Regions from separate parts of the Brevibacterium ammoniilyticum genome, predicted to be linked through region 3. Evidence: riboswitches for the same ligand, from Rfam matches in the RefSeq annotation. Region 3 holds a riboswitch; each other region holds the start of a gene.

Region 1 (10,202 bases), on a different contig from region 3:
AATTCCGTCATGTTCGCCAGGATCGGCACGTCGACGCTGGCGGCGAATCGCTCGAATTCGCCGAGGTCCCGCATCGCCTCGGGGAAGATCATGTCGGCTCCCGCATCGACGTAGGCCTTCGCCCGGTCGATCGCGGCGTTAAGACCCTCACCGGCACGGGAGTCGGTGCGGGCGCAGATGACGAAGTTCTCGTCCCGGCGGCCCTTGACGGCGGCGGCGATGCGCTTGTTCATCTCCACCGTCGTCACCACCTCCTTGCCGTCGAGGTGGCCGCAGCGCTTCGGGTTGACCTGGTCCTCGAGGTGCATCCCGGAGATCCCGGCGTCCTCGAACTCCTGGACGGTGCGGGCGACGTTCATCGCCTCACCCCAGCCGGTGTCGGCGTCGATGAAGGTCGGCAGGTTCGTCACCCGGGCGATCGCACGACCGTGGTCGGCCACCTCGGTGAGGGTGGTCAGACCGATGTCGGGCACACCCATGGCCGCGGAGAACGCGCCGCCGGAGATGTAGACGCCCTCGAAGCCGATCTGCTCGATGATCTGTGCGTTGATCGGGTTGATCGCCCCGGGGAACTGGACGATCTCGTCACCTGCCAGCAGCTCCCGGAAGCGGACCCGGCGTTCGGCCGGTGTCGTCGTGGCCCCGAGCATCAGAAGATGCCCTTCGAACCGCTGTGCTTCAGTCCCTCGACTGCGAAGCTGAGCTGGCCGACGCCGGCGGCGTCGAGGCTCTCGAGGTTCTCGGCGAGGTCGAGGAAGCGGTTGGCCTCCGCCTCGGTGAGGATGCCCTCGGACAGGGTGCGGAACTTCTCGACGTAGTTCGCACGGACGAACGGGCGGGCGCCGAGCGGGTGGGCGTCGGCGACGGCGATCTCGTCGGTCAGCGTCGACCCGTCCTCGAACTCGATCTCCACGCGACCGCCGAAGGCCTTCTCGTTCGGATCGGTCGAGTGGTAGCGGCGGGTCCACTCAGGGTCCTCGGTCGTCTCGATCTTGTGCCACAGGGCCACGGTCTCGGGACGTCCCGCGCGTTCGGGCGAGTACGAGTCCTCGTGGTGCCAGCCGCGGTCCTCGAGCGCCACGGCGAAGATGTACATGATCGAGTGGTCGAGGGTCTCCCGGCTGGCCTTAGGGTCCATCTTCTGCGGGTCGTTCGCACCGGTGCCGATGACGTTGTGGGTGTGGTGCGAGGTGTGGATGACGATGCGCTTGATCGTCGACAGGTCCTCGATCTCCCCGCCGAGCTTGCGGGCGAGGTCGATGAGCGCCTGCGCCTGGTATTCGGCGGAGTGCTCCTTGGTGTAGGTGTCGAGGATCGCGCGCTTGGCTTCGCCCTTGGCCGGCAGCGGGATCGTGTAGCGGGCGTCGGGGCCCGAGAGGATCCAGGCGATGACACCGTCCTCGCCTTCGTAGATCGGGTTCGGCGCGCCTTCGCCGCGCATCGCACGGTCGACGGCTTCGACGGCCATCTTGCCCGCGAACGCGGGAGCGTGGGCCTTCCACGAGGAGATCTCGCCCTTGCGGGACTGACGGGTCGCCGTGGTCACGTGCAGGGCCTGCTGGATCGCCTGGAAGGTGACCTCGGTGGGCAGGTGGAGCATCGCGCCGATGCCGGCGGCGGCCGAGGGCCCGAGGTGGGCGACGTGGTCGATCTTGTGCTCGTGCAGGCTCATGCCCTTGACGAGGTCGACCTGGATCTCATAGCCGGTGGCGATGCCGTTGATGAGGTCGGGTCCGGCGATGCCCATGTGCTGGGCGACGGCGAGGACGGGCGGGATGTTGTCGCCGGGGTGGGAGTACTCGGCGGCGAGGAAGGTGTCGTGGAAGTCGAGTTCGCGCACGGCCACGCCGTTGGCCCAGGCCGCCCACTCCGGGGAGAAGCGGTCGGCAAGCGGCAGGCCGAAGATCGTCGCGCCGGGCGTGTAGGGGTGAGCCTGTGCCTGCTCACGGGCGTGGGTGGGGGCCGAGCGGTTGACCGAGGCGGCAGCGACCGCGGCGTTGTCGATGACGCGGTTGATCACCATCTCGGTGACCTCCGGCTCCACGGGCGTCGGGTCGGAGGCGACCTCGGCGATCTTCCAGGCGAGCTGGTCTTCGCGTGCGAGGTTCTCTGAGCTCTTGTGGGTACGGACCTCATGATCAATCATGGATAATCCCTTCAATCGTCCTTGACCGCGGCGGAACCGCTGCAGGCCTGCGAGTGGTTGACTCAACTGTAGGCCACGTCACTTCGGGGATGCGGCCCGGCCGGAGTTTTATCTTGACGTCAAGATACTTTACCCGACGGGTGTTCCCGGCCACCACCCCCGGGTGGGGCGGGACCGTGCCGATCGGGCAGGGTGAACTGTGACACAATCTGGGTATGACCCGCACTGCCCTCGACTTCGACGAGAACTGGTTCGACGACAACGAGTTCGCCCAGGTCCGCCGCCGTCTCCCCATCCCCTATGTCAATGCCGTTCCGGTCCGCGTGGGCGAGGCCGGCAACGTCGAACGGATCGGCCTGCTCCTGCGCAGCCTCGACGACGGCGTCCTCGGCCGGGAGGTCATCGGCGGACGGATCCGCTACCACGAGTCCATCCGCCAGGCGCTGCTGCGGCATGCGGAGAACGACCTCGGCCCACTCGCCCTGCCCGTCGTCCCGCCGGCCATCACACCCTTCCAGATCGCCGAGTACTTCCCCACCGAGGGCACCTCGTTGCTCCACGACCCCCGCCAGCATGCGATCTCGATGTGCTTCATCATGGAGGTCCGCGGCGAATGCACGCCAAGGGCCGACGCACTCAGCCTCGACTGGCTCACCCCCGAGGAAGCACTGCGCGAGGACATCGTCGCCGAACTCCGCCACGGACAGGAGCACATCCTGCGCACCGCGCTCACCTACCTCGGCTTCCCCACCTGAGGCAGCGCCCTCCGCCGAGAGCGCACTGTGCGATTCGCGCGCGGCGCCCACGACTCCTGGACGCTGAGTGTCGATTTCCGCGACCAGAATCGACACCGAGGGTCCAGAACTCGACACCCCGACACACCCACAGCAACCCGGCGGTCGCACGGCAACCCCCGCGGCCGCCTCGGCGACTTTTCTACACGCTGTAGAAACGCCCTGATAGACTGAAGTCGACGAGGACGGATGTGGTTTTCGGGGCCGTCGTCATCGTCAGGGTTGGTCAGGCCCCGTCGAGAGGACTGCCATGAACGCCGACTCCCATCGGATCCCCACCCGCCAGGCCGCCGCGAACCCGACCGACGACCGGGCCGCCGATCCCCGACCCGACGAATCCGGGCTCAACCGCGAACTCGGCGTCCTCGTCGGCTTCGACGGCTCGGAGCTCGCAGCCCTGGCCCTGCGCTACGGCGCCGCCGAGGCACTCCACCGCGGCGTTCAGCTCACGGTGGTCACCGCGTTCACGATGCCGCTGATGATCTACCCGAACATGGCCTCGATCCCCTCCGAACCCGAGGACGAGGCCGCGATGCGCGGAGCGGAGAAGCTGCTCGCCGAGGCGGCCGACCTCCTGCGCGACCATCCCGGACAGGTCACTTACGCCGCCGAGTCCGGCGACGCCGCAGGCGTGCTCGTGCGACTGAGCTCGAACGCCGAGGTCCTCATCGTCGGCGCCCGCGGTCGCGGCGGCTTCATCGGCCGCATGCTCGGCTCGGTCTCGACAGCCCTGCCGCCCCATTCGCACTGCCCGACGATCGTCGTGCCCAAGCACTCCGCCCGCCGTGAGGACTCGAGCGGATCGGTCGTCGTCGCCGTCGACGGCTCCGAGGCCGCCCGGATCGCGATGTTCACCGCCGCCGAGGTGGCCTCCTCCAGGCAGACGGGCCTCGAGATCGTCTCGGTGCTGCCGGCCGGTGAGGAATGGCTCTACTGGTACCCCGATCTCGAGGTCGGCGGGGATGTCGCAGACCGTCGGCAGAAGCAGCTCGAGACCGCCCTCTCGACGGAGGCCGATGCCCTCGGCGAGCAGTTCCCTGGTCTGCCGATCTCCACCTCGGTGGTCGTCGGGGATGCGGTCTCGATGCTCTCGGAGGCCACGAAGCGGGCCCAGCTCACGGTGCTCGGCACCCGGGGCCGCGGCGCGGTGAAGTCCGCGCTCCTCGGTTCGGTCTCCCGCGGAGTCCTCCACCATGCCGAAGGCCCGGTGATGATCGTCCCCAGCTGAGACGGGCCTGCGGGCCGGTGGTCGTGTTGTACAGTGGTGCCCACACGACAGGGGAGCGCCAGCAGGGGCGCTGAGAGTGCAGATGATGCTGCAGACCCTCGAACCTGATGCGGTTAGCACCGCCGAAGGAAGTCGAGACTCTTCTACCCCTCCTTGAGATACGAGGAGGCACAATGCCGAACACCACCGCGCCCGCGACATCCGCACCCGCGTACACCCAGGCCCCGCCGACGAAGAAGTGGCGGGTCGTCGACTACGTCGTCACCGCCGTCCTCGGCATCGCCGTGGGCCTGATCTTCTGGGTGCTCGCGGCGAGCTGGAAGGTCATCGAACTCGGCTTCCAAGCCTTCCCGCCCTCGATCGGGCTCATCGCCGGCCTGTGGGTGCTCGCCGGTCCCTTGGCCGGGGCGATCATCCGCAAACCGGGTGCCGCGCTCCTGTGCGAGGTCCTCGCCGCCCTCGTCGAAGGCGTCCTCGGCTCCCACTTCGGCTCGACCGTGCTGCTCTCGGGCTTCATCCAGGGCCTCGGCGCCGAACTCGTCTTCGCGGCCTTCGGCTACCGGAAGTTCACCCTGTGGGTGACGACGCTGTCCGGTCTCGTCGCAGCGGCCTTCATGGCGGTGAGCGAGAACATCCTCTACAACGCCGAATGGCAGCTGACCTACCAGTTCGCCTACGCCGCATGTGCGATCGTCTCCGGCATCGTCATCTCCGGCATCGGCGCCTGGTATGCCTACCGCGCGATCGCGAAGACCGGGGCGCTGAGCTCGTTCGCCTCCGGCCGCATGCGCTGATGGGTCTGCCGGTCCGCGCCCGCGGCTTCTCGTGGCGGCACGCCGATCGGGACGCTGCCGCGATCGGTCCCCTCGACCTCGACATCGCCGCCGGAGAGAAGGTCCTCCTCCTCGGCCCGTCAGGGGCGGGGAAGTCGACGCTGCTCCATGCGATCGCCGGGGTCCTGCCCGTCGAGGCCGGAGAGTCCACCGGTGAGATCCTCATCGGCGACGATGCCCCTGACCCCCGCCGAGGTGTCACCGGGCTCGTCCTCCAGGACCCCGATTCGCAGGTGATCTTCTCTCGCGTCGGCGACGACGTCGCCTTCGGCATGGAGAACCTCGGCCTGCCGGTCGAGGTCATCGACGAGCGCATCGGGTCGTCGCTGGCCGCGATGGGCCTCGACCTGCCCACCGACCATCCCACGGCGGCGCTCTCAGGGGGCCAGAAGCAACGTCTTGCGCTTGCCGGCATCCACGCGATGGCGCCCGAGGTCATCGTCCTCGACGAACCGACGGCCAACATCGACCCCGCCTCGGCGGCATCGGTGCGCGATGCCGTGCTCACGGCGGCCGCGGTCACCTCGGCGACGATGATCGTCGTCGAGCATCGGGTGAGCCTGTGGGCCGAGTTCGTCGACACCGTCATCGTCCTCGGCCGGGACGGACTGCTCGCCCAGGGCAGTCCGGTCGCGGTGTTCGGTGATCCCGAACTCGCCGAGGCGCTGCGGGCCTCGGGCATCTGGCTGCCCTCCGCGCAGTCACCGGTCGCACCGGATCGGGCACCGGCCGCCTCGGCGCCCGTGCTGCTGACGGCCTCCGGACTCAGCGTCGCCCGACCGCGCGCCCACGCACCTGCGGCCACGGACCTCAGCCTCGAGGTCTCAGCCGGTGAGGCGGTCGGCATCGTCGGACCCAACGGGGCGGGCAAGTCGACGACGGCACTGACCCTGGCCGGACTCGTCGAGGAGTTCTCCGGTGAGGTGCGCGCGCACGGCCCGCTGGCCGAGGGCGCGAAGCACGGCCGCCCGTTCCGCTGGCCGTCTGCGTTCCTCGCCCCGCGCATCGGCATGGTCTTCCAGGAGCCCGAGCACCAGTTCCTCAAAGGCAGCGTGCACGACGAGCTCGCGCTCGGTCCGCGCCTGGCCGGATGGCCGGCCGCCGAGGTCGAGGCGCGGGTGGAGAGCCTGCTCGGGACGCTCGGGCTGGGCGCTGTCGCCCACGCGCACCCGCAGGGGCTCTCCGGTGGGGAGAAGCGGCGACTGTCGGTGGCGGCGATGATCGCCCCGCGGCCGCAGATCCTCATCGTCGACGAACCGACGTTCGGGCAGGATGCGCTGACCTGGGCGGGCCTCGTCGAGCTCTTCCGCGACGTCCTCGATCATGGCAGCGCCGTCATCGCCGTCAGCCACGACGATGACTTCCTCACCGCGATCGGGGGGCGGCGCATCGTCCTCGGGTCGGCGGAGCGGTCCCTGGAGGGTGAGCGCGTTGAGTGAGACCGTGACTGCCCGTGAGAGGGTCGCCGTCGAGGATCCCGGTCAGCTCATCCCCGTTGTGCGCAGCACCGCGCTGGTCCGGTGCAATCCGCTGTCGAAGATCGCCGTCGCCCTCATCCTCATGGTCGGTGCCCTGCTGAGCATCGACCTCGTCTCCGCCGGCGTCGTCCTCGCCTTCTCGCTTCTCGCCCTGCCCCTGACCGGGCTCGATCTGTGGGCGGCGCTCAAGCGCCTGTGGTTCCTGCCTCTGGGCGCACTCCTCGCGGCCTGGGGCACGGCGATACTGGCGGAGAAGACCGGTGCCGTGGTCGTCGATGTCGGCCCGATCCTCATGACGACGGGGTCGCTGGAGTCCGCCGCGGCGATCTTCGTCCGCGCGCTCGCGCTCGCCGTCCCACTCGTCGTCCTCGCCTCGACGATCGATCCCCGGGATCTCTCGGATGCCCTCGTCCAGCGTCTGCGGCTCCCGGAGACGGTCGTCGTCTCCGTGCTCGCGGCCTCCCGCCTGCTCGGCCTCCTCGTCACCGAATGGCAGACCCTGTCGATGGCGCGACGCGCCCGCGGGCTGGCCGGCGGGTCGATCGTGCGGCGCACCGGCTCTCTCTTCGCCGGCATCTTCGTCCTCCTCATCCAGTCGATCCGGCGCGGGACGACGCTGGCGATGGCGATGGAGGGCCGTGCCTTCGGGCGCCGAGGCAGGACCTGGCGGAGGCGGTCGCACTTCGGTCTCGCCGACCTCGTCATCGTCGTGCTCGCCCTCGCGGTCACGGTGACGGCGATCGTCGCAGCTCACGTGCTGGGGACGTGGAATCCGATCATTCCCGGATAAGGCTCACACCTGTGCGATGAGGTCCTTGAGCTGGGCCCGCCGCTCCTCGAGCGCCTCGGCGCTGGGCAGTTTCGATGCGGTGAGCGCAAGCACTGTGCGGTCGTCGCCCTTCGGTTCGGCGGCGGCTTCGATCTTCGTGCCGTCGACGAGGTTCGCCCTCCAGAAGGAGCGCTTGGGTGTCGTCGACACGCGCGGCTGCCCATCGAGGTCGACCCCGCCGAGGCTGCCGTCAATGAGAGCTGCGAAGCGGTCGATGACCTCGCCCCGCTCCCCCGGCACGGTTCGGGAGACGGCGACGTCGAAGGTGCCGTCGGCGCGCTGGCCGGGCACCCGGCGGCCGATCTCCTGCTCGTAGGCGACGACGGCGCCCTGGACCCACCAGCCGTGGTTGGCCACGACTCCGTCGAACTGCGGGTAGAGGGCGTCGGCGAGCTCCTTGTGGCTCGCGTCCTTCCCTCCGGCCTTCTCGAGGCGCTCCCGGGTCTGGGCCCAGGGCTCGCCGAGGGCCTTCTCGATGGACTCGATGTTCTGCGGTTTCGTCGCCATGGAAGCAGTCTAGGCCGGAGCAGTTCTCAGTCGATGACGAGTTCGCCCATCTCGTCCCAGCCCTCGCCGTCGATCCGGCGGGAGATGATCTTCGGGGTCGAGGCGAGCAGCGGCCGCATCGACTCGAGGCCGGCGGCGAAGTGGTCGCTGTTGACGTGCGGCTCGGCGCCCTCATCGGTGAACGCCTCGATGAGCACGTATTCGTTGGGCGCCTCCAGGCTGCGCGACCACTCGAACCAGAGATTGCCCGGCTCCGCGCGGGTGCCCTTCGTGAAGTCCTCGACCACGGCGGGGAAGGACTCGGCGTTCTCGGGCTTGACGTCGAATTTCGCGACGATGAAGATCATGGCTCTCCTCTGTGTCTGGGACCGGCTGTGGGCCTGTCCGGTCGGCTTCGTCCAGCCAATCACGAACAAGCCGCTTTGACGAGTCCCTCAGGCCGTGGCCCGGCGCAGAAGCGCGACGAGGGAGTCTCTCTCCTCGGCACTGAGCGCCTCGACGGGGGCCTGCTCGGACAGCGCCTGCAGCACGTTCCCGCGGCACCGCAGCCCCGCCTCGGTGAGTGAGAGGAGTTTGGCACGACGGTCCCCGGGGTCGGGAAGACGTTCGACGAGGCCCTGGTCCTCCATCCGGTCGACGACGTAACCGGCGTTCGACGTCTCGCAGCTCATGTGTTCGGCGAGCGCTGTCAGACGCATCGGCTCCCCCAGCTCGCGCAGAGCGATCGCCTGGGACGCTGTGATGCCGAGTCGGTCGGCAACCCTTCGGACATGCGAATCCAATCGCTGGTTGAGGCGCGCGACGAGACCGCAGAGTTCGACATCCGTGCTCATACCTCGACCCTAGCAGAATTCATCCGAATTCATATAGTCACAGTTCGGATTATATGTTTAGACTTCGTATTATCCTAACTCGGACTATTTGGAGGATGACGATGCCGGCAACTCCCACCCGCTCGAAGCTCGGTCTGCTGGCAGCCCTCGGGCTCGCCCAACTGCTCATCGGCCTCGACTACAACATCGTGTTCGTGGCCCTGCCCGACATCGCCGGCCTGGGGTTCTCCCCGCAGACTCTGCAATGGGTCGTCAGCGCCTACGCGATCGCCTTCGGCGGCTTCCTCCTCCTCTTCGGCAGGCTCACGGACGCCCTTGGGCGCAGACGCATGTTCGCCGTCGGTCTGAGCCTCTTCGCCCTCGGATCCGCGTTCGGCACGATCGCCGTGGGCGAATGGATGCTCATCGCCGGTCGCGGCATTCAGGGGCTCGGCGGAGCAGCGCTGGCGCCGTCGACGCTAGCGCTCCTCAGCGTCGGCTTCCGCGAGGGCGCCGAACGGAACCGGGCGCTCGGCGTCTGGGGTGCGGCCGGTTCGGCGGGCATGGTGCTCGGTTCCATCCTCGGCGGAGTGCTCACCGACGCCTGGGGATGGAGGGCGATCTTCGCCGTCAATATCCCGCTCATCGCACTCATCGCCGCACTCACGGCCATCGCCGTCCCCGCCGATGACGGCCACCCCCGACTGCGCGGACTCGACGCTCCCGGGGCGATACTCACGACCGCCTCGGCGATCCTCCTCGTCACAGGCCTGACGCTGTCCGCCGAATCCGGATGGACAGCACCGGCGACCCTGCTCTGCTTGGGGCTCGGCCTCGCCGCGATCGTCGTCATGCTCTTCGTCGAGTCGCGGACCGGCAACCCGCTGCTCGATCTCGGGATGTTCCGCAACCGCCATCTGGCCACCGGAACTGCGTCGACCTTCCTCTTCATGGCAGGATTCGGCGCGACGGCCTACTTCCTCACGCTCTATCTCCAGGACACACGGGGACTCGGCCCGGCGGTCACCGGCCTCGCCTTCGTCATCCCCTGCCTCGGCGTGCTGCTCGGCACCACGGCGGGGGCGCGACTGGCGACACGGTACGGACTGCGCACCGCTCTCGTCAGCGGTCAGATCATCGGCCTCCTCGGCGTGACCGGATTCGCTCGGTTCGTCCGGGCGGACACCGAGTGGGTCACCCTCGTCGCGCTCACGCTGGTCTTCAGCCTCGGGCAGGGCATCGTCTTCACGACGATGTTCGCCACCGCCACGACGGGAGTCGACGAATCGGCCCAGGGCTACGCGGGAGGGCTGGCGACAGCGGGGCAGCAGATCGGCGGCGCGATCGGCCTGGCCCTGCTCATCGCTCTCACCTCGGCCGTCTCGTCTCCGCAGCTGACTACGGCGATGATGGGAATCGCCGTCATCATCGCCCTCGGCCTCGGAGTCGCACTGCTCGTTCCACGGACAGCCGCCGTCGCTCCTCAGTGACGAGCCTCACCCTCCTAGTTTGACTCACGGCGAGTCTTTGTTGCTATGCTCGAGCCATTAGGTTTTACTCATAGCGACTTTAACC
Region 2 (10,202 bases), on a different contig from region 3:
CCAGCCTGACAACGTTGTCAGAATGAGGAAAGGTTCCGAGAATGCGCACTTCTCACCCCCGTGGATCATCGTCGGCGACTGGGCCGAACAGGCTTCATCGCCGCCTCACCGTCGCCGGCGCCGCCGTTGCGATCTCCGCTCTCGCACTCACCGGCTGCGGCAATCAGAAGGGCCAGGGCAACGACGAAACCGGCTCCGGATCCGGCTCGGACGGCGACGTGACGATCGCCCTGCTCCTGCCCGAGTCGAAGACGACCCGGTACGAATCCCTCGACAAACCGAACTTCGAGAAGTACGTCGCCGAGGCCAACCCCGACGCCAAGGTCGAATACCGCAACGCCAACCAGGACGCCTCCCAACAGCAGCAGCAGTTCGAAGCGGCTGTCACCGAAGGCGTCGACGTCATCGTCCTCGACCCGGTCGACGCCTCGGCGGTCGCCTCCTCACTGGCGAAGGCCGAAGCGAAGCAGATCCCCGTCGTCTCCTACGACCGCTTCTTCGAGGGCGCTGATTACTACACCTCGTTCGACAACAAGAAGATCGGCAACCTCCAGGGCCAAGCGCTCCTCGACGGACTCAAGGCCAAGGGCGTCGACCCGAAGTCGGGACCCGTGTGGATGGTCAACGGCGACCCGAAGGACCCCAACGCCGCCGACTTCAAGGCCGGAGCCGAGGAGACGCTCAGATCAGCAGGTGTCGACATCGCCGCCGACCACGACACCCTCGACTGGAATCCCGACGACGCCCGACAGTGGGTCGAAGGTCAGCTCCAGGGCGGTGGTCAGAAGCCGATCGCCATCTACGCCGCCAACGACGGCACCGCCGGCGGAGTGCTCGCCGCGACGACGAAGGCGAAGCAGGACCCCGTCGTCACCGGCCAGGACGCCGAGGTCGACGGACTCCAGAACATCCTCAAGGGCGAGCAGTACGCGACGATCTACAAGTCGATCCCACCGCAAGCCGAGTTCGCCGCCAAGGCCGCGACCGCCCTGGCCGGAGGGGAGGAGCCGAAGGCCGCGACGACGTACAAGGACACCCCGACCGACTTCGTCGAGGCCAAGGTCGTCACGAAGGACACGATCAAGGACATCGTCGGCGACCAGATCAAGGCCTCGGACATCTGCAAGGGAATCGAGAAGAAGCTCTGCCAAGACGCCGGAATCGAATAGGCCCCGATGACTTCCCAGACGAATGACCCGACGCCCGCTTCCGGGCGGGCGTCGGGGGACCCAGTGCTCGAACTGCGCGGCATCGCCAAACGCTTCGGCGCCGTCCAGGCCCTCACCGACATCAACCTCACCATCGGCCGCGGCGAGGTCGTCGGCCTCGTCGGCGACAACGGCGCCGGCAAGTCGACGCTCATCAAGATCATCGCGGGCGTCCACGGCGCCGACGAAGGCGAGATCCGCATGGGCGGGCGCCCGCAGCGGTTCTCCTCACCGAAGGACGCCCAGAAGGCCGGGGTCGCCACGGTCTTCCAGGACCTCTCCCTGTGCGAGAACCTCGACGTCGTCGCCAACCTCTTCCTCGGCCATGAGGCCACCCGCGGCGGCGTCCTCGACGAAGTGACCATGGAGGCGAAGTCGTGGGAGCTCCTGCGCAGCCTCTCGGCGAAGATCCCGAGCGTGCGCGTGCCCATCGCCGCCCTCTCCGGGGGACAGAGGCAGACGGTCGCGATCGCCCGGTCCCTCCTCGGCGAACCCTCCATCGTCATGCTCGACGAACCGACCGCCGCCCTCGGAGTCGCCCAGACCGCCGAGGTGCTCAACCTCATCGAACGCCTCCGGGACCGTGATCTCGGGGTGCTGCTCGTCAGCCACAACATGGCCGACGTCCAAGCCGTCTGCGACCGCGTCCACGTGCTGCGCCTGGGCAGGGACGCCGGGGACTTCCCCGGTGACGAACGCACGGATGTGCTCATCGCCGCCATCACCGGCGCCAACGACAACGTCGTGACCCAGCGTGCGGCGAGGAGGGGTGAGCGCCGATGACCCGCAGCTCGTTCATCACCGACGAACGGATCTTCGACGAGGGGTTCGTGCGCACCTTCTTCCGGCGGATCAAGGAGGGCCAGCTCGGCTCGTTCCCCGTCATCCTCGCGCTCATCGTCATCGTCGTCGTCTTCCAGTCGGCGAACAGCAACTTCCTCTCCCCGGCCAACCTCGTCAACCTCTCCACGCAGGTCGCCTACCTGGCGATCCTCGCGCTCGGCATCAACCTCATCCTCCTCCTCGGCGAGATCGACCTCTCGCTCGCGCAGCTCGGCGGGCTCGCGGCCTCGGTGCTCGGTGTGCTCGTCGTCCGGCAGGACGTGCCGCCGGTCATCGCGCTGACGATCATCCTGCTCCTCGGCCTCGTCGTCGGGGCGATCCAGGGCTGGTTCTTCGCCGTCGTCGGCATCCCCGCCTTCGTCGTCACCCTCGCCGGCCTCCTCGCGTTCACGGGGCTCACCCTCACCGTGCTCGGCACCCAGAAGAACCTCTCGATGGCCGACACCTTCGCCTTCGACTTCGCCAGCTACTACTTCCCGGCGATCTGGGCGTACGTCTTCGGGGCGATCGCGGTCATCGGGTTCGGTGCGGGGCTCGTCTACTCGAAGCTGCGGCGCCATGCGCAGGGACTGGACAGTGCGAGCTGGCTGGCCGTCATCGTCCGCATCGTGCTGCTCACGGCGATCGTCTTCGGCTTCCTCATCCTCGTCAACCAGGACTTCGGTCTCGCCCTGCCGTTCTTCCTCATGATGGTCATCGCGATCGTCATCGACCTCGTGCTGCGCAAGACGCGCTACGGGCGTTCGATCTACGCCGTCGGCGGCAAGGTCGAGGCCGCGCGGCGGGCGGGCATCCCGGTGACATGGGTGCGCATCAGCGTCTTCATGACCGCCGGCGTCCTCGCCGCACTCTTCGGCTTCGTCAAGGCCGGAGTGACGACGAACGCCGGATCGACGCTCGTGGCGACCCAGGATCTGCTCAATGCGATCGCCGCGGCCGTCATCGGCGGCACCTCCCTCTTCGGCGGACGCGGCACGGCCTGGGCGGCGGTGCTCGGCGCGTTCGTCGTCGGCGCCATCAACAACGGCCTCTACCTCATCGGCTTCAACTCCGACGCGCAGCAGATCATCACCGCCCTCGTCCTCCTCACCGCCGTCGTCATCGACGCGGTCAGTCGGCGCGGCCAGCGTTACGTCGGCAGGGGATAGTCGCCGAAGCGGACGGACGGCAGCGTTCGAATTCACCGAGACCGCCTCTTCGCGTCGAGACCGCGCCTCCAGGCATTCGGTCTCGCTCATCTACGCGGGCACGATGCGCAATCCCGTGGGCCGCTGACGCGGAGAGCGCTTCGGGCTCACTTCGATCTCGAGGGCACAGTTCACGAACTGTGCCCTCGAGATCGAAGTGAGCTGGAGGACTGTGCAGGCGCCGAGGCGGTCCGGCAGCATCGCCCGCCGCGTGGCCCGCGCATGCGCTGCCCGCGTCGCCGCCGCCTCGGCGCTCCTGATACAGTCGAAGGCAATGACATGGGGTGCCCGGGGAATCGCGCCGGGCTGAGAGGACACCCATCGAACCTGATCTGGGCCATGCTAGCGAAGGGATCGTCATGACCGACCTCGATCTGTCGTCGGCGCACGCACGTCTGCGCGCGTCGAACCCGCTCATCCAATGCATCACGAACACCGTCGTGCAGCAGTTCAGTGCGAACGTGCTGCTCGCTGTCGGGGCGTCTCCGGCGATGCTCGACCACGACGCCGACGCCGCACAGTTCGCCCACCTCGCCGGCGGGCTGCTGATCAACTTCGGCACGGCGACGAACCAGCAGTTCCTCGCCGCCGACGCCGCGATCGAAGCCGTCACCGCCGATGCGAAACCCTGGGTCCTCGACCCGGTGAGCATCGGTGCCGCCGATTTCCGCACCACCCGGATCCGCCGGGCCGCTGCCGCCGGACCCACCGCGATCCGCGGCAACGCCTCGGAGATCGCGGCACTGGCCGGCGCCGGTGCCGGCGGGCGCGGAGTCGAATCCACCGACGAAGTCGACGCCGTGCTCCCCGCCGCCGCCGACCTCGCCCGCGCGACCGGCGCGATCGTCGCCGTCTCGGGTGCCCGTGACGCCGTCGTCGCCCACATCGACGGGGTCGACCATGTCGCCCGCATCGACGGCGGACACGCGTTCATGCCGCTCGTCATCGGCACCGGGTGCTCGCTCGGCGCCGTCACCACCGCCTACCTCGCCGCGGTCCCTCCGGCGGGGACGAGTTCGCAGGCCGGACCGGCAGGCGTGGGAGCGCTCGAGAGGTTCACCGCCGTCGTCGCCGCCCACGCGCATTTCGCCGTGGCCGGTGAGGCCGCCGCGACCGGGGCACTGGGTCCGGGCCGGTACGCCATGAACTTCCTCGACGCCCTCTTCACCACCGACGACGACCGCATCGCCCGCTCCCGCGTCGCGGTGACGGCGGCATGAGCGCGGCACTCGACCGCCTCGCCGGCATCGACACCCGCCTCTACCTCGTCACCGACTCCGCGCAGTGCGCCGAGGCCGGTCGGACGGTGGCCGAGACCGTGCGCTCCGCGGTCGCCGGCGGGGTCGGCATCGTCCAGGTCCGGGACAAGGACATCGACGACACCGAGTTCCTCGTCCTCACCCGTGAGGTCGTCGCCGCCGTCGCCGAGGCGGTGGCCGGCACCGACCGCCGGGTCCCCGTCTTCCTCAACGACCGGGTGGCCGTCGCCGGGCGTCTGCGCGAGGAGGGCACGGACGTCCACATCCACGTCGGCCAGTCCGACACCCCCGTCGCCGAGGTGCGCGCCCTCCTCGGCGACGCACCGCTCGTGGGTCTCTCGGCCGCCGAGGACGCCGAATTCGCCGCAGCCCGGGCCACCGGAGCGGTCGACCTCGTCGGCATCGGCCCCGTCTTCGACACGACGACGAAGGCCGACGCACCGGCCGGGATCGGCCCGGACCGCCTCGGCGAACTCGTCTCACAGGCAGGACTGCCCGCGGTGGCGATCGGCGGGATCGACGCGACACGCGTCCCGGACCTGCGCGGCCTGGGTCTCATCGGCGTCTGCGTCGTCTCGGCGATCTGCCGCGCCGCCGACCCCGAACTCGCCGCGGCCGAACTGCTCGCCGCCTACGGGGACGGGGGAGCGGTATGAGTGTGCGCCCGCCGATCGCGCTCTCGATCGCCGGCACCGACCCGAGCGGGGGAGCGGGCATCCACGCCGACCTCAAGACGTTCACCGCCCTCGGCGTGCTCGGGACCACGGCGGTCACCGCACTCGTCGCCCAGAACACGCACGGCGTCTCCCGGGTCTACCCGATCGACGAGGACTTCGTCACCGATGAGCTCGACAGCGTCCTCAATGACATGCCCGTCGATGCGACGAAGACCGGAATGCTCGGTTCGCGCTCGCTCGTCGACCTCGTCGTCGACCGGGCCTCGTCCTCGGATTTCGGGTTCTTCACCGTCGACCCGGTCATGGTCGCGACCTCCGGGCATCGGCTCCTCGAGGCCGAGGCCGTCGACTCCGTGCGCACCCGACTGCTCCCGGTCGCCGACCTCATCACCCCGAACCTCCCCGAGGCGGCTCTCCTCCTCGGCGACGACGTCGACGAAGCGCAGACTCCAGGGCAGATGCGCGAGCAGGCGCGGGAGCTCGTGGCCCGTGGAGCGCAGGCGGTGCTGCTCAAGGGCGGGCACGCGCGCGACGGAGAAGTGGCCGACATCCTCGTCACCTCGGACGGTGAGATCACCGAGTTCGCGCACCCCCGGATCACGACGGCGAACACGCACGGCACCGGCTGCACGCTCTCGGCGGCGATCACCGCCGAGGCGGCCGTGCTCCGGCAGGCGGATCCCGGCTCCCGGCTGAGCCCCGAACAGGTCCGCGGTGCCGTCGAACGGGGCCTGGACTTCCTCGCCCGGGCCCTCGCCTCGGCGGCGGACTGGCAGGTCAGCCTCGACCCCGCCGGTGCGCACGGACCCGTCGACCACCAGGTCGACATCACCAGGCGCTGAGATCGGCATCCCATCCACCCCGAACCGCCCGGAGAGCGCTGCCGCGTTGCGGCCCCTGCACCATTCTGCGACGATCACCAACGACCCGAGGAGACTCACTGATGACCACGAACTTCGCCGTCGGCCCGAACACCACCGAACTCTGGGAGCATGTGCGCCCGCTCGTCGAAGAGATCGAGGCGCTGCCGTTCCTCACCCAGCTCGCCGACGGCAGCCTCGACCCGGTGGCGTTCGCGAACTACATCAACCAGGACAGCATCTACCTCAGCGGGTATGCGAAGGCGATGTCCTTCCTCGCCGGGAAGACCACGGATCGGGACGAGTCCCGGTTCTGGTCCACCTCGGCGGCGGAGGCGATCACGGTCGAAGAGGACATGCACGCTCAGCTCCTCTCCGATGCCCGGCTCGGGCAGGCGCTGACCGACCTCGAGGCGAACGACCGGTTGGGAGCCTCGCCGACGACGCTCGGGTACGTGTCCTTCCTAGTCGCCACCTCGGCGACCCGGTCCTACGGGGAGGGTGTCGCCGGGGTGCTGCCGTGCTTCTGGGTGTACGCGCACATGGGCAAGGTGCTCATCGAACGCGCCGGGGCGATGAGCGAGGACCACCCGTACCGCACCTGGGTGCAGACCTACGACTCCCCGGAGTTCGACGAGTCGACCAGGAAGGCCGTGACGATCCTCGAACGGGAGCTCGAGCGGGCGCCCGAGGACGAGCTGACCCGGATGCGGGCCGCCTTCGAACGCGCCTGCGTCTACGAACTCCACTTCTGGGCCTCGGCGCACGCGATGCAGACCTGGGACGCCGCGGTCTTCGCGGTGTGAGGCCGGTCCCGACCCGCAGGGCGGGTGCCTGGCTCGGGAACCCTCCTACGCTGTCCCTTCGCGGCGATCGTCGACGATGCGGGTGAGCGGACCCAGCTGGCCGAGCGCCATCCACCCGCGGCACAGGGTGGTCCAGAGGATGACCCGGTCGACCTGGGTCAGGGGCACACGATCACGCGGCGGGCAGGCGATTCGTCCGACGAAGAAGACGACCGCAGCGAAGCCGACTCCCATGATGGTGACGATCAGCAGATCCATGACGAAAACCCCCTCGCAACCGCAGTGAAATCCTGGATTCCAGTGTCTCTCCGCATTGGCGCGGTGGAAAGGGGCCAATCGCACATCGGTGGCCTCTTCGCGCCCCGGGTGGGATGAGGAGGCGAGGTTCCGGAGCCTGGGGTGGGCACGGCCTCAGGAGAACGCGAGGCTTCAGGAGAACGCGAGGCTGAGGCGAGTCGCCGCCTCGACGACGGCCGCTGAGGCTGCCGCCCCCTGCTCGGCGGTGATCGACGCGGGAAAGGTGAAGCGCATACTCGTCTTCGCCACCTCGGCGTCGATGCCGAGCGCCAGCAGCACATGGGAGGGCTCATCCGACCCGACCGCGCACGCCGACCCGCTCGACGCCGTCACCCCGAGCCGCTCCAGCTCGAGCAGCACCGCCTCCCCGCTCGTACGGGAGAAGCAGAACGACGCATGATTCGGGTTCCGCGCACTCCCGGCGCCCGCCGGCTGGGCACCCGTGAGGATCACCCCAGGCACCTGGGCGAGCACCTCGGCGATGAAGTCATCCCTGATCAGGGCCACACGCTGGGTTGCGTCGACGCGTTCGGCCTCGGCGAGCTCGAGGGCGGTGGCGAACGCGACGGCCAGGGCGACGTTCTCCGTGCCCGACCGCCGACCCGACTCCTGCCCGCCCCCGTGGATGAGCGGTTCGACGGGGATCCGCGCGCGGATCGCCGCCGCCCCGATGCCCTTCGGCGCCCCGACCTTGTGCCCGGCCAGCGTGATCGCGTCGACGCCGAGCCCGGTCAGCGGCAGCCAGCCGGCGGCCTGCACGGCATCGGTGTGGACGTGGGCTCCGACAGTATGGGCGACTTCGGCGAGGGTCGAGATATCAGTGACCGTGCCGATCTCGTTGTTCGCATACCCGAGGCTGACGACCGCGGTGTCCTCCCGCAGCGCCGCCCGCAGCGCCTCGGGCGTCACCGTCCCATCGGATTCGACATCGACGAAGGAGACTGCGAAGCCGTGACGTCGGCGGAGGTATTCCGCCGAGGCGAGCACCGCTTCATGCTCGAGCGGGGAGGTGACGATATGACGGCGTTCGGAATCCGTCCCCGCCGATGCGGTGGCGTCGGGAAGCCCGCCGAGGGCCATGCCGTTGACCGCGAGATTCGCCGCCTCGGTGCCCCCGCCGGTGAAGACGATGTCCGTGCTCCGCATCCCGAGCACCCGCGCGACCCGCGCACGGGCATCCTCGAGGGCCTCGGCGGTGACGCGCCCGAACTCATGATGGCTCGACGGATTGCCGAAGGCGCCCGCGAGGTACGGCCATGCCGCCTCGAGTGCTTCGCGCCGCACGGGCGCGCTCGCCGCCGTGTCGAGGTAGAGCTGATCCATGTCAGTCCGCCGCCGCCCGAGACCAGCCATCAGTGAGGCCCTCAGGTGAGCCATCAGTCGTCCCGTCTGTCCTGCCCGCGGCTGAGCTGTCTGCCCGGCCCTCAGCTGAGCCATCCGACCGGCCGTCTGCCTCGCCCGCGGCACGGTCGAGCACGAGGTCGAGGCCCAGGTCGATCGCCCGCACACTGTGCGTGAGCGCACCCGAGGAGATGACGTCGACACCCGTGTCCGCGATCGCCGCGACCGTCTCGAGCGTGACGTTGCCGCTGGCCTCGACGATCGCCCGATCGCCGATGAGCGTGACCCCGCGCCTCAGATCCTCGAGCGAGAAGTTGTCGAGCATGACGATGTCCGCCCCGCCGTCGAGGACCGCGGGAATCTGGTCGAGCCGGTCGACCTCGACCTCGATCATCGTCGTGTGCCCCAACCGCTCCCGCGCCGCCATGAGCGCCGCCGTGACATCCGCGCCCGCACCGGCGAGCACGCCGAGGTGGTTGTCCTTGACCATGACCGCATCCGAGAGCCCGAACCGGTGACTGCTCCCGCCCCCGCAGACGACCGCGTGCTTCTCGAACGCCCGCAGCCCAGGCGTCGTCTTCCGGGTGTCGGCGATGCGCGTGCGACCATCGACGGCATCGACGAAAGCCCTGGTCAGGGTCGCGATCCCGCTCATCCGCTGAGTGAAATTGAGTGCGATCCGCTCCGCCCGCAGCACCCCACGAGCCGGCCCCGAGACCGTGGCGAGAACCTGGCCCGCAGCGAACGTCTCACCTTCGCCGAGGTGGACCGCGACCTCGATCCCCGGATCCGTGAGGGTGAACGCCCGCGCGAAGACCTCCCCGCCGGAGAGCACTCCGTCCTCGCGGGCCCGCAGCTGCGCGTCCGCGCGCGCTTCAGCGGGCACGAAGACCTCGCCGGTGATGTCACCCCACGGGGCATCCTCCTCGAGCGCTGCCCGCACCGCCGCATCGATCGTCGTGGTCGTCAGCATGTGGCCGCCTCCTCGTGATCCTTCGCCGGCACCCGATGACCGGCCCCTGACCGTGATGCCGCACGCAGCCGCGAATCCGCGTCGGTGCGCACATGCGCACCGACGCTGTCCGTGCGGGCCAGCGCGTGAGCGGCCATCGTGCGGGCGATGAGGGTGAGATTCGCCGTTTCGATCGCCTCGACCTCGCCGAGGCGACCGTCCGCGACCGCGCCTCTCGGGTCCGCGAGCCCACGGGAACCGGCGTCACCTGCGGGTCGCTCGGATCCGCGGCCGGCGTCGAGTGCTTCGAGGAGCGTCGTCAGACCCTCCTCGGTGCGTTCGAGGCCGAGGTGCTCCCAGGCCAGTGCCTGGAGTTCGGGGCGGGTAAGCGGGGCCGGTGCAGGCTGCGGGACTGAAACTGCCGACGGTGCGTCGATCAGCTGAGCGTCGAGCAGCGGTCCGTCGATCAGCCGAGCGTCATCGGACGAGGACGTGCGTTGCGACTCCGTGGACCCGGCCGCGATCGCGTTCGCTGCGCGCACCCCGAAGACCGCGCCCTCAAGCAGGGAGTTCGAGGCGAGCCGGTTCGCCCCATGGACGCCGGTGCACGCGACCTCGCCGACGGCGAAGAGGCCGTCGATCGAGGTGCGTCCGTGCAGATCCGTGACCACCCCGCCCATGAGGTAATGCGCGGCCGGGGTGACGGGAACGAGGTCCTCGGACAGGGAGAGCCCCTGCGCCCGCAGCGCCGCGGCGATCGTGGGGAACCGCT
Region 3 (10,202 bases):
GTCTGGGAGGTCCTCTCCGCAATCGACGACTGGCCCCGGTGGTGGCCGGGGATCGCCGAGACTCATGCCCTCGATGGGATGCTCGTGGAAGGGTCCCGCGCCGACATCGTCGTGCGCAGCCCGGTGGGCCTCACCTTGACCTTGCGACTGCGCATCGAGCGCATCGCCCCGCCTCGGCAGGTCGTGCTCGACTGCGACGGCGATCTGCGGGGCCGCGGTGTGTGGACACTCGACAGTTCGGGTCCGCTCACCGTCATCGACGCCGTGTGGTGCGTGACGACGAAACGCCTCCTGCCACGGCTGGTGCGCCCCCTCTCCGCAGGACTGCACTCCGCGGTCATGCGTTCAGGAGAACGCGGTCTCCGCAGCCGACTGAGCGCACTCACCTGAGCTCGAACCGCGGGCACGCGACCCCGAACCGCAGGCGCTCGTTCCCGCACCGCACCCGACTTCGCACCGCGGGTGCCGCACGGTCACCGGTGGTCGGCAGGCGGCAGCGCGTGCGTGATGAGGCCAGTGAGGAAGTCTTCGACGGTGTCGAGTGCCCGAGTGCTGCCCTCGGCCCGGCACACCCCGACCGCGCCCTCGAACGAGCACACGGTGAGAGCGGCGATCCCCTCGGCGTCGTCGTTGTCGACACCCGCCTCGACGAGGCTTACCCGCAGCGCCCTCTCCCAGCGGGAGAAGGACTCCTTCGCGGCGTCGACGGCACCCTGCGTCGATCCGGAGCGCGACTCCGTCACCGCGACCGAGAACACCGGGCACCCGGCTTCGAACTCGCTGTCGATGAGCATCGTGCGCGTGACCGCAAGCAGACTGCGCAGACCGTCGACGGGCCCGTCCTGCAGAGCCGCTTCGAGCATCGTCGAGATCGACTCGCCCGCATACTCGACGGCTTCACGGGCGAGCTGCGGCTTGCCCTCGGGGAAGTAATGGTAGGTCGACCCCAACGGAGTGTCGGCATGACGGGCGAGTTCGCGCACACTCGTGCGCGCCAGTCCGCCCCGGGCGAGCATGTCCGCGGCTCCGGCGACGATCCGCTCGCGGGGGTTGTTCGGCATGGCGCCTCCTCGATCAGAGTTGCCATCGATCATAGTTCGCGCTATGTCGACTGTCATAGAAGGTGATCGTGATTTCAGAGACGATGAAGTCAGCGGGGGCCATTGGGGTCGTCTCTGGTCAGGGCTGCTGGTCGTCAGCCGCGGCCGCAGTCCACGCCTCGATCCCGCCCGCCAATGACCGTAGGCGCACCCCAGCCGGGGCACCGGGCGCCGCCGCCTCGAGAGCCGTGGCCGAACGGACCCCTGACCGGCAGTGAAGGACGATGTCTGCGGCACCGCCGACCGCCTCGGCGAGGGCAGGCCATCCGGAGGCGACGATCGCGGCCAGCGGCACGTGCACAGAGCCGGGAATGCTCACGATCTGCCGCTCCCACGACTCGCGGACGTCGACGATGACGGCCCCACCGCTGCCGTCCCGCACCTCGGCGACAGTCGCCTCGGCCACCGGGGGAGCAGCGGTCACGGCGGGTGCCGCACAGGCCGCAGTCACCTCGGCGAGGTCCGTGACGGCCCTTCGGTCCGGGTCGGCGGAGAAGCGCAGGGTCGTGAACGCCGTGGTCAGCACATCACAGCGGAGGAGGCGGCCGATGAGCGGCTCGCCGATGCCGCAGATGAGCTTGATCGCCTCGGCGGCCATCGTCGACCCGACGAGGCCGCAGAGGACCCCGAGCACCCCGCCCTCGGCGCAGCTCGGCACCGAATCAGCGTCCGGGATGTCGGGGAAGAGGTCGCGCAGCATCGGCCCGTGCCCGGGCACGAACGTGCTCACCTGACCCTCGAAGCGGAAGATCGTGCCCCAGACGAGCGGTGTGTCGGTGAGTTCGGCGGCATCGTTCGACAGGTACCGGGTCGCGAAGTTGTCCGCACCGTCGATGACGAGGTCGTGGGCGGCGAAGAGACTCAGGGCATTGTCCGGGGTGAGCCGGTCGTCGATTGCCTCCACTGACAGGTGCGGGTCGAGACGGACGAGGGCATCCCTGGCCGATTCGACCTTCGGCCGACCGACGTCGGCATCCCGGTGGAGGATCTGGCGCTGGAGATTCGAGGTCTCCACCCGGTCGTCGTCGATGACGCTGATGTGGCCGATGCCCGCCGCCCCGAGGTACTGGAGCACCGGTGCTCCGAGCCCGCCGGCACCGATGACGAGGACCCGGGCCCCGCGCAGGCGCCGCTGCCCGATCTCCCCGACCTCGGGCAGGCTGAGGTGCCGGGCATAGCGGGTCACCTCCTCCCGGGAGAGCTGCGCGACGGGCTCGACGAGAGGGGCGAGGACCGGGGCGCCGCTCACGGTCCCATCACCAGGTTCTCCACCGAGTCGATCAGGCCCGTCTCCGGCGACGAGGCGAGGGCGAGGGGACGCTTGGGGATGCGGCCGGCCGAGGCGGCCAGGCGTCCTGCGTCGACGGCCAGGGCCATCGCCCGGGCCATCGCCGGTGCGTCGTGGGCGCGGGTGACCGCGGAGGCGAGCAGCACCGCCGTGCACCCGAGCTCCATCGCCAGCGCCGCGTCCGAGGCCGTGCCGATGCCCGCGTCGAGGATGACGGGCACCTGCGCGCGGGAGACGATCGTTTCGATGTTGTGGGGGTTGAGGATGCCCAGTCCCGAACCGATCGGGGCACCCGCGGGCATGACCGCCGCGACTCCGGCGTCCTCGAGCCGTTTCGCCAGCGCCGGGTCGTCGTTCGTGTAGGCGAAGACCTCGAAGCCGTCGAGGACGAGTTCCTCGGCGGCGCGGAAGAGCTCGACAGGGTCCGGCAGCAGTGTGTCCTCGTCGGCGATGACCTCGAGTTTGACCCACGAGGTCTCGAGCGCCTCCCTGGCCAGCTGTGCGGTGAGTACGGCGTCGCGGGCCGTGTAGCATCCGGCGGTGTTGGGCAGGGCCCGGATGTGCAGCCGCTGAAGCAGGGCGAAGACCGAGTCCCGGGCTTCGGCGTCGAAGCGGCGGATCGCGACCGTCGTCAGCTCTGTCGCCGAGGCGGTGAGTGCGTCTTCGAGGATGGTCAGGGTGCTCGCCCCACCAGTGCCCATGACGAGGTGGGAGTCGAAGGTCGTGCCGTCGATCGTCCAGCTCATCTCAGCCTCCCTGCACTGCGGTGACGAGGTCGACGGTGTGCCCGCCTTCGATCGTGAAGTCGGCCCAGAGTCCGCGGCGGACGACTTCGCCGTCGATGGCCAGTGCCACACCGAGGCGGCCGCCGTCGGCCGGGGTGCCGTCGGGTGTCAGCTGTCGACCGGTGACGTCTTCGACGAGCGCGCGGGCGGTGGTGCCCGCTTCGAGTTCCCGGCTCTCGCCGTTGAGGGTGATGATCATGGTGTCTTCCTTGCAGTGGTGGGTCGGTGGAGCAGTCCGCAGTGGTGGTCGATGTCAGTGTGCAGGCGCCGGCTCGCGCTCGAACCGTTCGGGGGAAAGACTCTCGAGAGCACCCGGTGGCAGCCATTCGGAGTCGGTGTCGAGGACGAGGTCGGCGCCGAGTCTCGCGCCCAGCGGTGCGAGGAGGACTCCGTGTCGGAAGTATCCGGTGGAGACGACGCAGCCGGGATCGGTGCGCCCGATGATCGGCAGGTCATCGGGGGACCCGGGACGGGCGCGGGCGGTGATCTCCGTGATCTCTGCGCGCAGCAGTCCGGGCACAAGGCGTTCGGCGTCGTGGAGGAGCCGGTGGACGCCTTCGGCGAGGACACCGGGGCGACCGTCCTCGCGTGAGGTGGCCCCGAGGACGAGTTCCCCGTCGGGTCGGGGCACGATGTAGACGGGTCGGCCGGCGACGAGTCCGCGGATCGTGCGGGTGAGCAGCGGCGGCGACTGGGGGTCGCTGCGGAGGCGGATGATGTCGCCGTGGACGGCGCGCAGCGGCAGCAGGGGCGCCTCGGCGATCGCGTTGCCCGCCTCCCCGGCGGCGATGACGACCTGGTCGCCGGTGAGCAGGCTCCCGTCGGACAGGCCCACCCCGGTGGTCCGACCCGCGGTGCGCACGATCTCTATGGCCTCCATGCGCACGACGCGCTCGGCGAGCAGACCGAGCAGGGCAGCGGTCACCCTGCGGGGGTCGATCGCATGGTCGCCGGGGATCCGCACGGCACCGCACACACCCGGCGCCAGCGCCGGTTCGAGAGCACGGGCCTGGGACCCGGTGAGAAGTTCGACCGCGGAACCCGCCCGGATCTGCAGGCTGCGGAGCTCGCGCAGAGTGGTGAGGTCGGCACGGTCGCCGGCGCACACGAGGGTCTCCGCCGCAGTCTCGCCGAGGTCGTCGCCGGAGGCGGCGGCCAACCGGGCTGAGAAGTCGGGGTAGAGCGCGGCCGAGGCGCGCATGAGCGGGAAGAGCGGGGACTGGCCCCAGGCGATCTCTGCAGCTGGGGCGATCATTCCCGCCGCCGCGTACGTCGCTCCCTCACCCGGCTGCGGGTCGACGACCGTGACCGCGGCTCCCCGGGACTCGAGCTCCCACGCCGTGGCCAGGCCGATGATCCCGGCCCCGATGACGATGACGTGCATGCGATTCTCCCTCCGGCGGCATGACCCGCATCAGGTGTGACGGTCGGCACGAAGCCCTCTCAGCCTCCCATGCGAGGCTCCCGCGAACTCCTCTACTCTAGGAGCATGGTTCCCGCGATGACAACGTCCACCGCAGAGCGAGACATCACCCGCGCACAGCGGCAGCGAGCGCTCGCCGACTCCCGCCTCTACCTGTGCACCGACGCCCGCAGGAGACAGGGGGATCTGCCGGAGTTCCTCGACGCCGCCTACGCGGGAGGCGTCGACATCATCCAGCTGCGGGACAAAGCCCTCGAAGCCCGCGAGGAGATCGCCGCCCTCGAGGTCCTCAGGGACGCGGCCCGGCGTCACGGAAGGCTCTTCTCCGTCAACGACCGCGCCGATGTCGCCCTCCTCGTCGGCGCCGACGTCTTCCACGTCGGGCAGGATGACCTCACGAGCGCCCAGGCCCGCCGTGTCCTCGGACCCGACGTCCTCCTCGGCCGCTCCACGCACTCGGTCGACCAGGCGCTCGCCGCCGAGGCGGACCCGGAGATCGACTACTTCTGCCTCGGCCCCGTGTGGGAGACCCCGACGAAACCGGGCCGGCCTGCCGTCGGCCTCGAACCGCTGACGACCATCGCCGGCACCGTGACCACCCCGTGGTTCGCGATCGGCGGGATCGCCTCCGGGCAGCGCCTCGACGCCGTCCGGCAGGCGGGAGCCGAGCGCATCGTCGTCGTCCGTGCCCTCACCGAGGCGGCCGACCCTGCCGCAGCCGCCGCGCAGCTGCGCGGCGAACTCACCCGCAGTCAGGCAGGTGCACTGTGAGGATCCTCATCGCCGGCGCCGGCGCCACCGGCGGAGCTTTCGGCACCCGTCTGGTCGAAGCCGGTCGCGACGTCACCTTCCTCGTCCGCGGCGAACGTGCCGAGGCGCTGCGCGCCTCCGGTCTGCGCTTCATCGGCCCTGACGAGGACCGGACGAACCCGGTGGTCGTGGTCACCGCCGAGGAGCTCGCCGCGACTTCCGAGCTTGCCGACCTCATCCTGCTGGCCGTCAAAGCCGGGGGACTCGAGTCGATCATCGACGACCTGCGGCCCGCGGTGGGTCCGAACACGCTCATCATCCCGTTCCTCAACGGGATGGCCCATATCGACCGGCTGCGCGAGGAGTTCCCGGACCAGGTGCTCGGCGGGCTCGTCAAGATCGTCGGCACGATGCGCGGATACGACGTCGTGCAGATGACGGATCTGGCGACGATGACGATCGGTCGCCTCGGCGGGGGAGAGGTGCCGGCCGCCATCGTCGAGGCCCTCGACGTTCCCGGCTTCCGCCTCCAGGTCATCGACTCCGTCGACGATGCGCTGTGGGAGAAATGGGTGTTCATCGCCGCGGCCGGAGTCGTCACCTGCCTCTTCCGCGCCCCTGTCGGAGCGATCATGGCCGCCGGAGGCGAACCCCACGTCGTGGCGATCATCGACGAACTCGAAGCCGTGGCGATGCGGGCAGGACACCCCGTCTCCGCCCGCGCCCGCGCGGCCACCCTGTCGATGCTCACCGCGGAGGGCTCGTCGTTCACCTCGTCCCTCTACCGTGACGTCACGGCGGGACTGCCGAACGAGACCGAGCACATCCTCGGCCACCTCGCGGCCACGGCGGCCGGACTCGGGGTGGCGACGCCGCTGCTCGACCTCACTCTCGTACAGCTGCGAGCAGGCGAGATCGACCGATCGGACTGACCGGCTCGGCGGCACCGTGGTCGTCCGCGGAACCCGCCGCGGACCGGTCGGGCTGCGTCCCAGCCGACCGGCCTGCCCGCCTTCCGCGCAGACGGCGGACGGCCTCGGCGAGGCCCGTGAGGACGAAGGCGATGCCGACGCCGAGGACGACGCCCCACAGCGGCTGGTCGCGGAACATCGCCCCGCCGAGGAGGCCGATCCCGGCCGCGTAGACCGACCAGGCGAGGCAGCCGATGAAGTCCACGGCGAGGAACCGGCCGAGCGGATAGCGGAGCATGCCCGAGGCGATGGTCGTGGCGGTGCGCCCGCCGGGGATGAACCGTCCGGCGACGAGCATCGCCCCACCGCGCTCACCGAACATCGCCTGCGTCGCGTCGAGGAGACGGCGCAGGCGGGCCGAGCGCACCCACCGATCGGTGACCCGGCTGCCCCCGCGGCCCACACAGTGGGCGGCGAGGTCGCCGAGGAGCGCTCCGAGAGCGGCCGCTGCGATGATGCCCGCCGCATGCGGACTGCCCGTGACCGCATACGCGGCCGCGGTGATGACGACGGTCTCCGAGGGAACGATCGGCACGAGCGAATCGAGACTCGCGACGAGTGCGATGAGGAGGTAGAGCCACGGGGATTCGAGCGTCTGGCGGATGAGGTCGAGAGCGAAGTCCATGTCTCACCACCGTACGCACGCTCGGGCCGCAGCGATACGAGGACGCACCCACGACCGGAGGCGGATCTCCCGACGATGCACTGAGGGAAACCGGAACGAGCGCTGCGGTCAGGCCCCTGCTCGGCCCGGTGCCGCGTTGCTACGATCGAGCCATGCCCTGGCCTGCGACGATTCCCCGCGAACCGCGCATGTTCGCGCGCCGGTGGGTGCTTTCCGTGCTCGGCGTGCTGTGGGGCGGACTGCTGTGCCTGCCGCTCCTCCTCGTCTCCTGCCTTCCGCTCTCGACGCGGTTCTCCCGCCGGATCCTGGGCTGGGAGCGGAGCCGGCAGCAGCGGTGCTTCGGAATCGTCCTCACCGGGTGCGCACCCCGGCGGGGGCCGGTGGCGCTCACCGGGCTTCTCGCGCTGGCTGCCGTCATCCCCGTCCTCAACCTCCTCACCGGCTTCGTCTTCGTCACCGTGGGTTCGCTCCTGCAGGGGCTGTTCGCCGGCGGGGGAGTGACGATCAGCTTCTCCCTGTGGACGATGAGCCAGCCGACGATCCTCGTCGGCGTCCTCTACGGGGCCGCGAACCTCATCGGGGCGGTCGTCCTCGCCGAGCTCGCGAACTGGCTCCACGGTCGCATCGACGCCTCCGTCGCCGTCGTCTCCCGCCCGAACGCCCGACACAGCCGGATCTCCGAACTCCTCACGACCAGGCGCGGCGTCGTCGTCGCCATCGACGACGAGCGCAGACGCATCGAACGCGACCTCCACGACGGGGTGCAGCAGAACGTCGTCTCCCTCTCCGTCCTCATCGCCCGCGCCCAGCGCGCCACCGACCCGGACAAGGTCTCAGCCCTCCTGAACTCCGCGCTCGTCCAGTCCCAGGACCTCATCGACGAGATGCGCGAGGTCGCATGGCGGGTCTATCCGACCGCCCTCGACGACCAGGGGCTCGGCTCCGTCCTCAACCGCATCGCCGATCACTGCCCCGTCCCGGTGAGGATCCTCGAGCTCCCGGACCGGCGCCTGCCGCAGGCCGTGGAGTCCGCAGCGTACTTCTTCGTCCGTGAAGCCGTGACGAACGTCGTCAAGCACGCGGGCGCCCAGTCCATCACCATCCGCGTCCATGATGGTACGGATGGTCTCCTCGCCGAGGTGGTCGACGACGGTCGCGGAGGTGCCGATCCTACTGGGTCGGGTCTTCAGGGGCTGGCCCGCCGGGTCAACGCCCTCGACGGGCAGCTGAGCATCGAGACTGCGACGATGAAGGGAACGACAGTGAGAGCGGAGATCCCCTATGAGTGAGCCGACCACGGGCGATTCGGTAGTGGAGACCGGGAGACTGCGCGTCGTCCTCGCCGATGACGCGGTGCTGCTGCGCGAAGGCGTGCGCAGCCTGCTCGAGGATGAGGGCATCGAGGTCGTGGCCTCGGTCGACGACGGCGTCCAGCTGCTCGCCGCCGTCGACGCGCTCACCCCGCAGCTGGCGATCGTCGACGTCCGCATGCCGCCGACCCATACGACCGAAGGGCTCGAAGCGGCACTGGAGATCAAACGCCGGCACCCCGACATCGGCGTCCTCGTGCTCAGCCAGTACGTGCTGCGCGAATACGCCACCGAACTCCTCAGCTCCGAGATCGTCGGGGTGGGCTACCTGCTGAAGAACCGGGTGACCGACATCGACCGGTTCCTCGACTCCGTGATGCGCATCGCGGTCGGCGGCACCGTCATCGACCCCGAGGTCGTCCGCCAGCTGCTGCGCTCCTCGGAGCAGGCCTCGTCGCTCTCGGCGCTCACCCCGCGGGAGAACGACGTCCTCGAAGCGATGGCCGAAGGACTGTCGAACAGGGGGATCGCCGAACGCCTCTTCGTGTCCGTCAGCTCCGTCGAGAAGGCGATCAGCGCGATCTTCGACAAGCTCGGACTCGAGGCGGGGGAGACGACGAGCCGCCGGGTCGCGGCGGTCCTGCGCTACCTCGACCGCGGCTGAGACTCGCGCATGCGCCTAGCGCGAGCAGGGAGATTCACGCCTCGAGGAGGCGGCGCACGAGCCGGAACTGCTGGTTCGCCAGCGCAGCGACCTCGGCACTGCTCGGCAGAGAGCCGGTGCCCGCGGATGGGTTGCCGCGCTCTTCGGCAAAGCCGCTGTTCTCTGCTGCAGAGTCATCGCTCTGAGCAGCCGAGTCGGCGTCGATGAGGGCGAGCGACCATCGGTCGAACCCACGCAGCAGGGACATGAGCGCGACAGCCTGCAGCTCTGCCGGCGCACCGGCGTCGACGGCTTCGGTGCGCCGGCCCACGTCGAGCACGGCGGAGAGCCATGCGTCGACAGCGGCGTGGAACCCCTCCACGCTCGGATGACGGGGTTCTGCCCACACGATGCGCCAGAGCAGACCCAGTGCTTCGCTCTCCGGCCAGCTGCGCATGGCACCATCCCACATCGACTCCGCGACCGACCAGAAGTCGACGGCGAAGTCCTCGGGGCGAGGCGGTCGCCAGTCCTCGAGCGCCCGCTCGGTCAGGGTGGTCACGACGATGCCGAGGAGCTCATCCTTGGAGTCGATGACGTGGTAGAAGGAGCTCTTGCTCATCCCGCACGCCGCGATGATGCGATTGAGCGAGGCCTCCGCGGCCGGGTGCGCGGCGAACTCGCGGGCGGCGGCGGTGACGAGGGCGTCCCTCTTCTCGGGGGCCATGCGGGCGAACGGGGTCTCGGTCACGGGCCCATCGTAGCAAGCGACGACACCTTCTGGACCATCTGGTCCACAGCGTGCTATCGTGAATGGACCAGGTGGTCCACAACCGTTCGGGGCCGCCGCGGAACAGAAGCGAGGAGAGCCATTATGATCAGTCGACGCAGCGTCGCCGAGCAGTGGACGGACATCGAGGACGGTGAGCTGCGCATCCTCATCGTCGGGGCCGGCATCGCCGGAGTGACGCTGGCCCAGCTCCTGCGCACCCAGGGACGCCATCCCGTGCTCATCGAACGCTCGGCGACCCCCGACCGGATGATCGGCCACGACGCTGCGGGCTACATGCTCGCCCTTCTCCCGCTCATCGACCCCGTCATCGACGAGCTCGGCATCCGCGATGCCTATCGTGAACGCAGTGTCGTCATCGACGACTACGCCTTCCACTCCCACCGCGGTGACGTGCTCAGCGGCGGGGACATCGGTGCGCTGCTCTCCGCGTACGGAGAATATCGGGGGATCGCGCGCGGCGACCTCATCGAGGTGCTCACCACAGCTGAGACTCCCGTCGCATTCGGGACCACTG

The links. Region 3 has a riboswitch for thiamine pyrophosphate ahead of thiO (glycine oxidase ThiO). Riboswitches for the same ligand answer to the same signal wherever they lie in the genome.
Region 1: it holds a riboswitch for thiamine pyrophosphate, as region 3 does, so the genes downstream of both, AAHA49_RS12610 (ECF transporter S component) here and thiO (glycine oxidase ThiO) in region 3, are expected to answer to the same signal.
Region 2: it holds a riboswitch for thiamine pyrophosphate, as region 3 does, so the genes downstream of both, thiM (hydroxyethylthiazole kinase) here and thiO (glycine oxidase ThiO) in region 3, are expected to answer to the same signal.

The regions. Positions count from the first base shown of each region.
Region 1 covers NZ_BAABNP010000010.1:62,880-73,081, forward strand. The annotation lists gene prpB (methylisocitrate lyase) at 1-650, opposite strand, end outside; gene AAHA49_RS12595 (MmgE/PrpD family protein) at 650-2,146, opposite strand; gene AAHA49_RS12600 (DUF4916 domain-containing protein) at 2,362-2,901, shown strand; gene AAHA49_RS12605 (universal stress protein) at 3,191-4,168, shown strand; TPP riboswitch at 4,208-4,316, shown strand; gene AAHA49_RS12610 (ECF transporter S component) at 4,342-4,962, shown strand; gene AAHA49_RS12615 (ABC transporter ATP-binding protein) at 4,962-6,440, shown strand; gene AAHA49_RS12620 (energy-coupling factor transporter transmembrane component T family protein) at 6,424-7,269, shown strand; gene AAHA49_RS12625 (hypothetical protein) at 7,273-7,815, opposite strand; gene AAHA49_RS12630 (putative quinol monooxygenase) at 7,842-8,162, opposite strand; gene AAHA49_RS12635 (MarR family winged helix-turn-helix transcriptional regulator) at 8,250-8,648, opposite strand; gene AAHA49_RS12640 (MFS transporter) at 8,750-10,117, shown strand.
Region 2 covers NZ_BAABNP010000002.1:147,999-158,200, reverse strand. The annotation lists gene AAHA49_RS02750 (substrate-binding domain-containing protein) at 42-1,169, shown strand; gene AAHA49_RS02745 (ATP-binding cassette domain-containing protein) at 1,176-1,991, shown strand; gene AAHA49_RS02740 (sugar ABC transporter permease) at 1,988-3,199, shown strand; TPP riboswitch at 3,509-3,610, shown strand; gene thiM (hydroxyethylthiazole kinase) at 3,598-4,458, shown strand; gene thiE (thiamine phosphate synthase) at 4,455-5,153, shown strand; gene thiD (bifunctional hydroxymethylpyrimidine kinase/phosphomethylpyrimidine kinase) at 5,150-6,016, shown strand; gene AAHA49_RS02720 (TenA family protein) at 6,118-6,840, shown strand; gene AAHA49_RS02715 (hypothetical protein) at 6,886-7,098, opposite strand; gene AAHA49_RS02710 (cysteine desulfurase family protein) at 7,270-8,460, opposite strand; gene nadC (carboxylating nicotinate-nucleotide diphosphorylase) at 8,462-9,451, opposite strand; gene nadB (L-aspartate oxidase) at 9,445-10,202, opposite strand, start outside.
Region 3 covers NZ_BAABNP010000001.1:309,301-319,502, forward strand. The annotation lists gene AAHA49_RS01435 (SRPBCC family protein) at 1-390, shown strand, start outside; gene AAHA49_RS01440 (TetR/AcrR family transcriptional regulator) at 474-1,061, opposite strand; gene moeB (molybdopterin-synthase adenylyltransferase MoeB) at 1,180-2,349, opposite strand; gene AAHA49_RS01450 (thiazole synthase) at 2,346-3,134, opposite strand; gene thiS (sulfur carrier protein ThiS) at 3,136-3,372, opposite strand; gene thiO (glycine oxidase ThiO) at 3,427-4,557, opposite strand; TPP riboswitch at 4,548-4,651, opposite strand; gene thiE (thiamine phosphate synthase) at 4,675-5,367, shown strand; gene AAHA49_RS01470 (ketopantoate reductase family protein) at 5,364-6,278, shown strand; gene AAHA49_RS01475 (DedA family protein) at 6,232-6,942, opposite strand; gene AAHA49_RS01480 (sensor histidine kinase) at 7,095-8,231, shown strand; gene AAHA49_RS01485 (response regulator) at 8,224-8,916, shown strand; gene AAHA49_RS01490 (TetR/AcrR family transcriptional regulator) at 8,951-9,646, opposite strand; gene AAHA49_RS01495 (FAD-dependent oxidoreductase) at 9,770-10,202, shown strand, end outside.